2 regions of the Virgibacillus salarius genome follow, and region 1 is predicted to be linked to the other one. Evidence: riboswitches for the same ligand, from Rfam matches in the RefSeq annotation. Region 1 holds a riboswitch; the other holds the start of a gene.
What was found. Region 1 has a riboswitch for thiamine pyrophosphate ahead of thiW (energy coupling factor transporter S component ThiW). Riboswitches for the same ligand answer to the same signal wherever they lie in the genome.

Region 1 (5,379 bases):
TTCTCTCTGAAACTTTGATAACCTGGATGCGTGTGATAAATGAAATCAGCATTCCCCTCATACGTCTTAATGATTTTTTGCCTTAAGGGATACGTATCACTTACCGCTCCCATCAATAATAAATTGAAATCTTTTTTTAACTTATAGTCTTTACATACATCTATATTTACGAAATGCGGAAACCATTCCATTTTATCTTGAAATTCAGGATATAATGTTAAAAATTTATCTCTAATGACAGAAAACAAGTAATCTATATTATTTTTATTAATAAAATTTCGTCTAAGGCTTATAAAGCGATGAACATCATTTACAAATAAACCAGTTGGTATATCAATATGAGCAAGACCATTTATCTTTGGTGACATATGTTGATTAATATCATTTAAAAGTAATATAAAATCGGGTCTAGTTTCTAGCTTCCTTATTATATAGTCAATGTGTCCAGACTTTCTCCATAATGTTAAATGTACCATATTTTTAAGTTCCTGCTCTAAATAATAAAAATTCCTATTGATCAATTTTGAAGTGTCTTCTGCAATTAATAGCAATTTGATCATGTTGACACTCCTTCCTATCATTTGCGCACAGGCCAATTGCCAATTTTGAAATTTGTCGTTATGACAGTCTACCTCACTTTCTAGCTAATGCATAACATGTAAATAATTCGTATTCAAAGTGAGGAGAATTATATGAGAGTTGGTGTAATTGGAACTGGTAATATGGGAGAGAATCATATACGAACGTATTCGTCTATGTATCATCACTGCCAACTAATAGGTATATATGATATAGATGAAACGAAAAGAAATGAAATAGCTAAAAAATACAGTATTAAGCCTTTCCCATCATTGGATAATCTCTTAAAAGAAGTTGACGCTGTTAGTATAGCTGTCCCAACTAAGTTTCATTATGATATTGGTTTAAAGTGTATTGATAATAAAGTACACATGTTATTAGAAAAACCTATGACCAGTACAGTAGAACAAGCAAAAGATTTGCTTTATAAATCTTTAAAATCAGGGGTCATACTTCAAGTTGGCCACATTGAGCTTTTTAATCCCGTAATTCAGGAACTTCTAAAGGTATTAGAAAATAAAAAAATAATTGGCATTGAATTTCAGCGTATGAGCCCCTACCATAAAAGAATTAAAAATATCGATGTTGTAGAGGATTTAATGATTCATGATCTTTATATTTTGCAAGAGATTCTTAAGGATAAACTCATGGAAGTTAAGGCGTTAGGAAAAATAATTGACGGTACAATTAAGCATGCTGTGGTCATTGCCAAGTCTTCACAAGAGACAATCGTAAAGCTGTCAGCTAGTTTTAAATCTAAAAATAAAATTAGAACCATACAAATTCTCGCTGAAGATGCTTTTATAGACGTCAATTTATTAAAAAAAGAAATCAACATACGAAGCTCTATTCTCACCAAAACTATTAAGGTGGATGATTCTATACATCCACTACAAGTACAACTAACTGATTTCATAAATTGTATCAATCTTAAAAGAGAGCCTTCCGTAACTGGGAATGCAGGGATAAGAGCATTATTAATCACTAATAGCATTACTAATGAAATTAACAATGAGTAATAACAGATGTTCAACTTACAGATACAATTCTATATATAGGAAATATTAAAGTTAGTGCATTACTATGAATTACCATTACAATTTTATATAACCAAGGCTGAAACCAGTAATTGTAACAAGTTTTAAAACAACTTCAAGTAACTAGTTACCTATATTTCATAGGTAACTGGTTCTTCGATTTGTTTGAATTCTGATATCTTAATTATGTCTGATTCATCCTTTTGGTAGAGTTGGCAATTATTCCAGTGTATACAATACAAATTGTTTTTGATCACCATTAAAACAGTGAGCTATTACCTGTGACGACTAAGAAACTGATCTTGAAATTATAATCCCTATTTTGCCGTTGATCTCAAACGATTTTCTTCGTAAGAATATATTTATCAAATGCTATGTAACCGAAGATATTCTCCATTTTAAACCACTTTTTCAAGTTATTTAACTCCTGCTGAAGAATTAATTTCTTAGTGGACTTAATTCTGTAGCAAAAATTTAATACATTTAATTAGTAAATTATATATGCGAGGTTCCTTCACACTATTCAATTAATCTGTCATTTTTACAAATTGAAGAACTAATTCAAGGTTTGTCCAGCAAGTGCGTATTTTAAGAGGAATACATATATTGGACGTTTCTATAATTGTTTTTTAATGGGACCTTTTATTCTCTCTCTACATTCCATACCGTTAAACTATAATAACAGGTATAATCCTTCAAAAAGAAGAAGAATCATACCTGTTTTCGCATTTGAAGATTGAACAAAACTAAATGTTAGATTATGCTACGTAAATCGCACGAAATTAATAGCATTCAAAGATATATAAATTTTTTCAGTTCCATAACCATTACTAACATCAATAACAAGTACTAATTGTGATGTCACGTTCGAAAGAATACCTTCTATTAAATTACTATCTGTAGCTACTTCAACATTAGAACCTACACGTGTATTCAATTCAGCAGAAAAAGTATATAAAAACATCGTTATTCCTCCTTTATAATTCAGTAATCAACTCAATTTTATTTATTCGAATCAATGTTTGTTCTCCTGTATTTTCAATTAAGACAACATAGTCAGATCTAACCTTCAAAAGAGTCCCTGTTACTGTTCCAAAAGGAGTAGTGATCTCTATCTGTTCGTTCACCAAACTCTGAAGTAATTCTCTAATCGTAGAGGGAGTGCTTACCATTTTATCTTCACCCTTTCTTTAATATATCTCTATTTACCCTATGCTAAATTCATCTTGTCGTAAGGGCATTTATTTCCAAATAACATAAATTCAACAAATATCATATAACTATAAATAAAACTTAATAGACTGCTATCTTTAAGTGATATTAAAATTACGCGTTTATAAAAATAACTCTGTAGGTTAATACGCTATATTCTTTTTCCCATGACAAATAACAATATATTTGTTATGCTTGATTCAGTTAGTTGCTGAAAGCATAATTAAATTCACAAGTTACTTAACTACTAGGGGTGCCCAATATGTGGGCTGAGAGGAAACACGTGACGTTTCTAACTCTTATGGACCTGATCTGGTTAATACCAGCGGAGGGAAGTAGTAGACGCAACGTCTTTCTATTTTCTTACACAAAGCCAGGTCCATGGAGGATCTGGTTTTTTTCATAAGAACAGAGTGGATGTATATTATGCTTTGCTGTCTACCTTTAGCATCCATAGCTACTGGGGAGAGGCGTGTAGGACGTAAGCTATACCGCATATTGTCGGTAATTCCTATTGTTGTCCTATGCTCACTTTTTATAGAAAGGAGGGAATAAGTGAGAAGAACGCACGTATTAACATTGATGGCAATTTTCGTAGCAATTGGAACATTAGGAGCACAATTCTTATGGTTTCCTGCTGGAATTGCTAAAGCGTATCCAGTGCAGCACGCAGTAAATGTAATGGCGGCAGTAATACTGGGACCTGGTCCAGCCGTAGTCATAGCTTTTATGATTGGAATTTTACGAAATATGCTGGGGATTGGTACATTACTTGCTTTTCCGGGAGCAATGGTTGGTGCTTTCCTTGCTGGGCTTTTTTATCAGTGGTTTGGTAGAAAGCTGTGGGCTGTGATCGGAGAAAGCATTGGTACTGGTATTATCGGATCATTCATAGCGGTTCCATTTGCTAAATTGTTTATGGACAGTGCTGCTGGCGCTTTCATTTTCATGCCATCGTTTTTGGTAAGTAGCATAACTGGCGCATTTATTGGCTGGTTCATTTTATTACGAGTAAAGCAAGAAGATACGATACGCGTACAAGGAAACTACTAGGGGCGCTTTGTTGCTGAGATAAGGACTTTTCCTTTGTCCCTTTGAACCTGATCTGGATAATACCAGCGCAGGAAAGTAGTGGGGAACATATTATTATCCTCTATTTATCTACTTTTACACCTCTAGTGGCTTCCCATAATAGAAGGAGGCTAAATATGAATTTCACTGATCAATTAAGAGAAGAAAACAATGATATTTTCCAGCTTATTTTTAATCATCCCTTTGTTCAGGGGATAGGGACTGGCGAGATTTCTAAAGATGCGCTCGCACATTATATTAAAGCGGACTTTGAATACTTAAATGCCTTTATGCAAATTTATGGAATAGCGCTATCCAAATCAAAGAAACGTGATGATATTGCTTATTTCTTTGATCAAATAAATTTTATATTAAACGATGAAATCCACCCACATCATAACTTCTGCAATCATATCGGTGTGGACTATGCGTCCTTACAAGGACACCCTTTGCCACCTACTGCAGATCATTACATTAAACATATGATGTATCATGCACAAATGGGAACGTCTAGTGAGATACTAGGAGCTCTACTTCCATGCCCTTGGACATACTTAGAAATTGGTAGGGAATTAATGGAGCAGTATAATCCTAATAAAGATCACCCTTTTTACGATTGGATTAGTTTCTATGCAAGTGGTGATGTAGATAATACCACCTTTGAATTGAGAAAACGGTTGGATATACTTGCAGAAAATGCTGCCAAGGATGAAAAAGATCTCATTAGAGAAGCTTTTCGAAAAAGCTGCCAGCTGGAGCTTAAATTCTGGGAAATGGCCTACACATGTGAATCATGGCCAAACGCAGAAAAGGTGAACAGCTAATGGCTAGCATACCTTGCGCGCTGACTATTGCTGGAACAGATCCGAGTGGCGGTGCTGGCATACAGGCAGACCTAAAAACATTTCAAGAACTAACCGTATATGGAATGTCTGTAATCACCTCTGTTGTGGCACAAAATACAACCGGTGTGCAAAACGTACACCATCTACCTGTTACGATGATAAATGAGCAACTAAACTCAGTTATATCAGATATGCCTGTGCATAGCATAAAAACAGGTATGATTGCGAACAAAGATATGATGCAGGTTATTGCAGAGCACTTGTCCAAATCAGTTGTGAACTATGTCATGGACCCTGTCATGGTTGCAACTAGTGGCGATCCATTAATATCGGAAGATGCTCGATCGTTTCTCAAACAGCAGCTATTACCATTAGCGACTGTAGTTACTCCTAATATTCCTGAAGCACAGTATATTACAGGACAATCTATTGATAATACAAGTGATTTGCAAGAAGCGGCTTTCGAGATCGTCAAAAGCTTTGGAGCACGCGCAGCACTTGTTAAAGGTGGCCACCTGCAAGGTAAAGCCGTCGACTATTTATATGATGGGAATAAGCTTTACACGTTCGAAGCAGAGCGGTTTCAAACAAAGAATACACATGGTACAGGTTGTACGTATTCAGCGGCAATTACT
Region 2 (5,379 bases), on a different contig from region 1:
TTAAAGGAGAGAAAAATTATGCCATACATTACTGATGTATATGCACGTGAAGTATTAGACTCACGCGGTAACCCGACAGTTGAAGTGGAAGTATTTACAGAATCAGGTGCCTTCGGTTCTGCACTTGTGCCAAGCGGTGCATCTACCGGTGAATACGAGGCTGTGGAATTACGTGATGGTGATAAAGATCGTTATCTTGGAAAAGGTGTTCTAAAAGCAGTTCAAAACGTAAATGAAATAATTGCACCTGAATTACTTGGGATTGATGTTACTCGTCAGAATATCATCGATGCGTTAATGATCGAATTAGATGGAACTGAAAATAAAGGCAAACTTGGTGCTAACGCAATTCTTGGTGTATCCATGGCTGTAGCACATGCTGCTGCTAGTTATCTTGAAGTACCGTTATATAACTACCTCGGTGGATTTAATGCAAAAACCCTACCAACACCAATGATGAATATTCTTAATGGTGGTGAGCATGCCGATAATAACGTAGATATTCAAGAGTTTATGGTTATGCCAGTTGGAGCAGAAACGTTCCAAGAAGCACTACGTACGGGTGCTGAAATTTTCCATTCATTGAAAAATGTATTAAAATCAAAGGGGTATAACACAGCTGTTGGTGACGAAGGCGGATTTGCACCAAACCTTGCTTCTAATGAAGAAGCTTTACAAACAATTGTGGAAGCAATTGAAGCTGCTGGTTACAAGCCAGGAGAAGAAGTGAAGCTTGCAATGGATGTTGCTGCTTCAGAAATATATGAAGATGGTAAATATAATCTAAAAGGTGAAGGTGTTGTTCGTACTTCTGAAGAGATGGTTGATTGGTATGAAGACATGATCAACAAATACCCAATTATCTCCATTGAAGATGGACTAGATGAAAATGATTGGGATGGATTTAAAGTATTAACAGATCGTCTTGGTGGACGAGTACAGCTTGTCGGAGATGATTTATTTGTAACAAATACTAATAAGCTTTCCAAAGGTATTGAACAAGGTATTGGAAACTCTATCTTAGTAAAAGTTAATCAAATCGGTACATTAACAGAGACGTTCGAAGCAATCGAAATGGCAAAACGCGCTGGCTATACAGCGGTTATCTCACACCGTTCAGGAGAAACAGAAGATGCAACGATCGCTGACATTGCTGTAGCGACTAATGCAGGTCAGATCAAAACAGGTGCACCTTCTCGAACAGATCGTGTAGCTAAATACAATCAACTGCTTCGCATTGAAGATGAGCTAGCAGGCATGGGTGAATATGCTGGTAAGACAGCGTTCTATAACCTAAATAAATAGGGAAGAAAACCTCTTAAGGTATGGTGGTTATACTTTAAGAGGTTTTTTATAGGTTTATCCCACACATATAACTGGCAGTAATAATCCACTTTAAGCAATAAAGTAAAACCACTATGGGGAAGTGGAGGATCGATTGCCGGTAAATGTCCGGTCGGTTCAAAGGATTTTAGGTCTGTGGTGCTAACAATCAATGTGGGATAAATAAAACCCCCACTGATTAAAGTGTCACTTTATGCAGAAGTTGCTTCTATGTTCATAGAAGTTTCTATATTTTTTGAGTTTCTTAAACTTGATTAAATGGACGAATTATGTCATAGTTACTATGGAATTAATAATAGAATACTAAAGTTGTAGGGGGACCAGTGTTGCTGGTTGAGATTGTATCCGTAAGGTACTGACTCTTAGAACCTGATCTGGTTTAAACCAGCGTAGGGAACATGTTTGATACATCAAATATTAAGTTGTATATGCCCTAATGGTGATTAACCATCTAGGGCATTTTTTATAGTCTAAGAAATTATAAAATTTGCGTGTTGAGCTGCGTCCAGCTCCAGCGCCCAGAAACTAGGCTACTTCATCATGAATCGCCCTAATCTAAATCATCATCGGCTCGCAAGCTCACCGTGAGTCCTTTATCTCCGTTGAATCGTCGCTGCGTTGCTAATCGGGTGTTTGCGCTTTTATTCTTAGCGAAGGAATTACAGTCAAACAAGATGATACATACGCTGTTCCTTACAATGAGAAAGGTATTCAAGAGGAGGAAAACATTGAAGAAGCTTTTACTGCTTAGTTTAGGGATTACACTGCTTATATTAACGGCATGTGGTACAGAAGAGAAAGAACAAAGTCAGCAGAACAATGACTCAACAGAAAAGAAAAAGATCTCTGTTGTACTTGATTGGACACCAAATACGAATCATACAGGATTATATGTTGCAAAAGAGAAGGGATATTTTGAAGAGCAAGGCCTTGATGTGGACATAATTATGCCTGGTGAAGCGGGAGCAGATCAGTTAATTGCATCTGGTAAAGCAGATTTTGGTGTGAGTTATCAGGAGGGGATTACTGAAGCTCGTGTACAAGATATACCGATTGTTTCCATTGCTGCTGTTATACAGCATAATACCTCAGGTTTTGCCTCACCCAAGAATAAACAGATTACTACACCTAAAGATTTTGAAGATAAAACATATGGTGGCTGGGGAGCTCCAGTAGAAAAAGCGGTTCTAACCTCACTCATGCAGCAGGAAAATGCTAATGTAGAATCAGTTGATATTATCAACATGGGCGATACGGACTTTTTTACTGCGGTGAAAAGAGATATTGATTTTGCGTGGATTTATTATGGTTGGACTGGTGTAGAGGCAGAGCTCCGTGATGAAGAAATTAATATGGTGTATTTAACCGATTATTCGTCAAATTTAGATTATTACACGCCGGTTTTAGCTACCAATGAAAAAATGATCAAAGATGATCCAGAAACAGTTAAGCAATTCTTAGCTGCAGTATCTAAAGGTTATAATCTAGCAATTGAGCAACCAGAGGAAGCCGCTGATATCTTAATTAACGCTGTTCCTGATTTGGATGCAGAATTAGTAAAAGCAAGTCAAGCTTGGTTAGTGTCAAAGTATCAAGATGATGCGGACCAGTGGGGGGAACAAAAGCAAGAGGTATGGGAGAATTACGCCAATTGGATGTATGAGAATGAGCTGTTAGATAAACCGTTAGATAGTGAAAAAGCATTTACAAATGAGTTTTTACCAGAAACAAAGGAGGAATAAATGATGGCAGATGCACTAGTTAGTATTCAAATTATCCCGAAAACGAAAAATGGTGAAGATGTTATTCCGTATGTGGATGAAGCGATTAAGATTATCGATCATTCCGGAGTTAAGTATCAGGTAAGTCCACTAGAAACTACAATGCAAGGTGATCTTGCAGAACTATTTGGAATTATTGAGAAGATGAATAAAAGGATGACTGAAATTGGTTGTGAAAATGTTATTTCACAGGTGAAGGTTCTTTATCAACCTTCTGGAGCTTCCATGGAACAATTAACGGAGAAGTATCGCTAATGAGAAGATTGCGAGAAAAGGGATGGCGACCAGCTCTGGTCCTCATCCTTTTCCTTATCAGTTGGGAAATAGCTTGTCGTATTTTTTCGATCCCAGCTTGGCTACTACCTGCTCCAAGTGTAATATGGCAAGAAGCTGTCAATGGCTGGCCAAATTATGCTAGTCATCTACAATCGACTATCCAACTATCGATTATCGGATTTATGATAGGCAGCAGTGTAGGTACGCTCGTTGCTGTTTGTCTTCATCTCATTCCGACAGTTAGGGAAGCCTTTTATCCATTATTAATAATATCACAGAATATACCTATTATTATTTTAGCTCCCTTATTAGTAATTTGGTTTGGTTTTGGAATATTGCCGAAATTAATTGTTATTACACTTGTTTGTTTTTTTCCAATAACTATAGCAGCTTTAGATGGATTTAGACAAACAAGTGGAGAACTGAAACACTATATGCAAATGACAGGTGCCAGTAAAGGGCAAATCTTTCGTAAGCTAGAGTGGCCATATGGATTACCTTCTTTGTTTAGTGGTTTAAAGATATCGGCGACATATAGCGTAATGGGAGCGGTGATATCTGAATGGCTTGGTGCAAGTGAAGGAATTGGAGTATATATGACTTTGGCATCTTCGTCTTTCCGAACAGATCGTGTCTTTGTTGCTATCTTATTTATAGTGCTGCTAAGTTTATTGTTTTTTGGCTGTATTTCATTAATTGAAAAAAGAGTAATTAAATGGAAACCGGAAGAAGGGAAGATCAGTGAGTAACTTAGAACTTGTAAATCTAACAAAAAAATATGGGGAAACTACTATTCTTAATCGTATTTCATTAACGGTGCGAAACGGAGAGTTTGTTTCGATTGTTGGACCATCAGGAAGTGGGAAGAGCACGTTATTTCGACTGATTGGAGGGATTACCTCACCTAATTCCGGTACGATTAAATTAAATGGAAAAGAGATTATCGGCAAACGGGGATTCATCAGCTATATGCCTCAATCAGATTCCTTACTTCCTTGGCGTTCGATTTTACAAAATGTTGTCTTAGCGGCAGAAATTGCAGGTAGAAAAGATGAATTAGAAGCAAAACGAATGCTAGAACGAGCTTGCTTAAAAGGATATGAAAATGCATATCCCCATGAATTATCTGGAGGAATGAAGCAGCGCGCTTCTTTTGTACGCAGTATTTTAAGTCCCCAGCCTGTTATTTGTTTAGATGAACCATTTTCCGCATTGGATGAATTTACCCGTTTGGACATGCAAAAGTGGTTATTAGCAATGTGGAATGAGCATCAACGATCAATCCTTTTCGTAACGCATAATATAGAAGAAGCATTATTTCTATCTGATCGTGTGATCGTGTTGTCAGCTCGTCCGGCTTCGATAAAAAAAGAATTCACAATTCCTTTTTCAAGACCAAGAGAGGAAGCGTTAGTTTTATCAGAAGCATTTCTAGAGTATAAGAAAAGGATATATCAGGAATTGAGGGCTACAAATGGATAGCTTCATTATTGATGCACACATTCACTTAGATATGTATACACAGGAGGAACAAACAGAAATTATTAAATCTTTGAAACGGCATCATGTTAGCTCACTAATTTCTGTTTCGAATAACCTAGCATCGTCAATTTCCAATTTAAGGTTAGCGGAGAGATGTTCCGCAGTTAAACCTGCTTTCGGATTTCATCCGGAACAAGAAATACCTAACGATAATGATATAGCTGATTTAATACAATTTATTGACTCGAATCTAGACAGAGCAATTGCGGTAGGTGAAGTAGGTCTACCTTATTACAAGCGACAAGAAAATTCAAATTTAATGGTAAAGCCATATATTGAATTACTAGAATTATTTATACGAAAAGCTAAAGAATGGAATAAGCCAATTGTACTTCATGCAGTTTATGATGATGCTACCATTGCCTGTGATTTATTAGAAAAGTATTCCATCACCAATGCACAGTTTCATTGGTTTAAGGGTGACAAACCTACAATG

Region 2: it holds a riboswitch for thiamine pyrophosphate, as region 1 does, so the genes downstream of both, ABDZ84_RS19560 (ABC transporter substrate-binding protein) here and thiW (energy coupling factor transporter S component ThiW) in region 1, are expected to answer to the same signal.

Annotation. Positions count from the first base shown of each region.
Region 1 is NZ_BAAACY010000044.1:4,872-10,250, reverse strand. Features, by position in the region: gene ABDZ84_RS06580 (glycosyltransferase) at 1-560, opposite strand, end outside; gene ABDZ84_RS06575 (Gfo/Idh/MocA family protein) at 693-1,598, shown strand; gene ABDZ84_RS06570 (hypothetical protein) at 2,380-2,580, opposite strand; gene ABDZ84_RS06565 (DUF2642 domain-containing protein) at 2,594-2,788, opposite strand; TPP riboswitch at 3,068-3,179, shown strand; gene thiW (energy coupling factor transporter S component ThiW) at 3,384-3,881, shown strand; TPP riboswitch at 3,870-3,972, shown strand; gene tenA (thiaminase II) at 4,037-4,723, shown strand; gene thiD (bifunctional hydroxymethylpyrimidine kinase/phosphomethylpyrimidine kinase) at 4,723-5,379, shown strand, end outside.
Region 2 is NZ_BAAACY010000165.1:10,424-15,802, forward strand. Features, by position in the region: gene eno (phosphopyruvate hydratase) at 19-1,305, shown strand; TPP riboswitch at 1,648-1,757, shown strand; gene ABDZ84_RS19560 (ABC transporter substrate-binding protein) at 2,073-3,086, shown strand; gene ABDZ84_RS19565 (thiamine-binding protein) at 3,090-3,380, shown strand; gene ABDZ84_RS19570 (ABC transporter permease) at 3,380-4,150, shown strand; gene ABDZ84_RS19575 (ABC transporter ATP-binding protein) at 4,143-4,883, shown strand; gene ABDZ84_RS19580 (TatD family hydrolase) at 4,876-5,379, shown strand, end outside.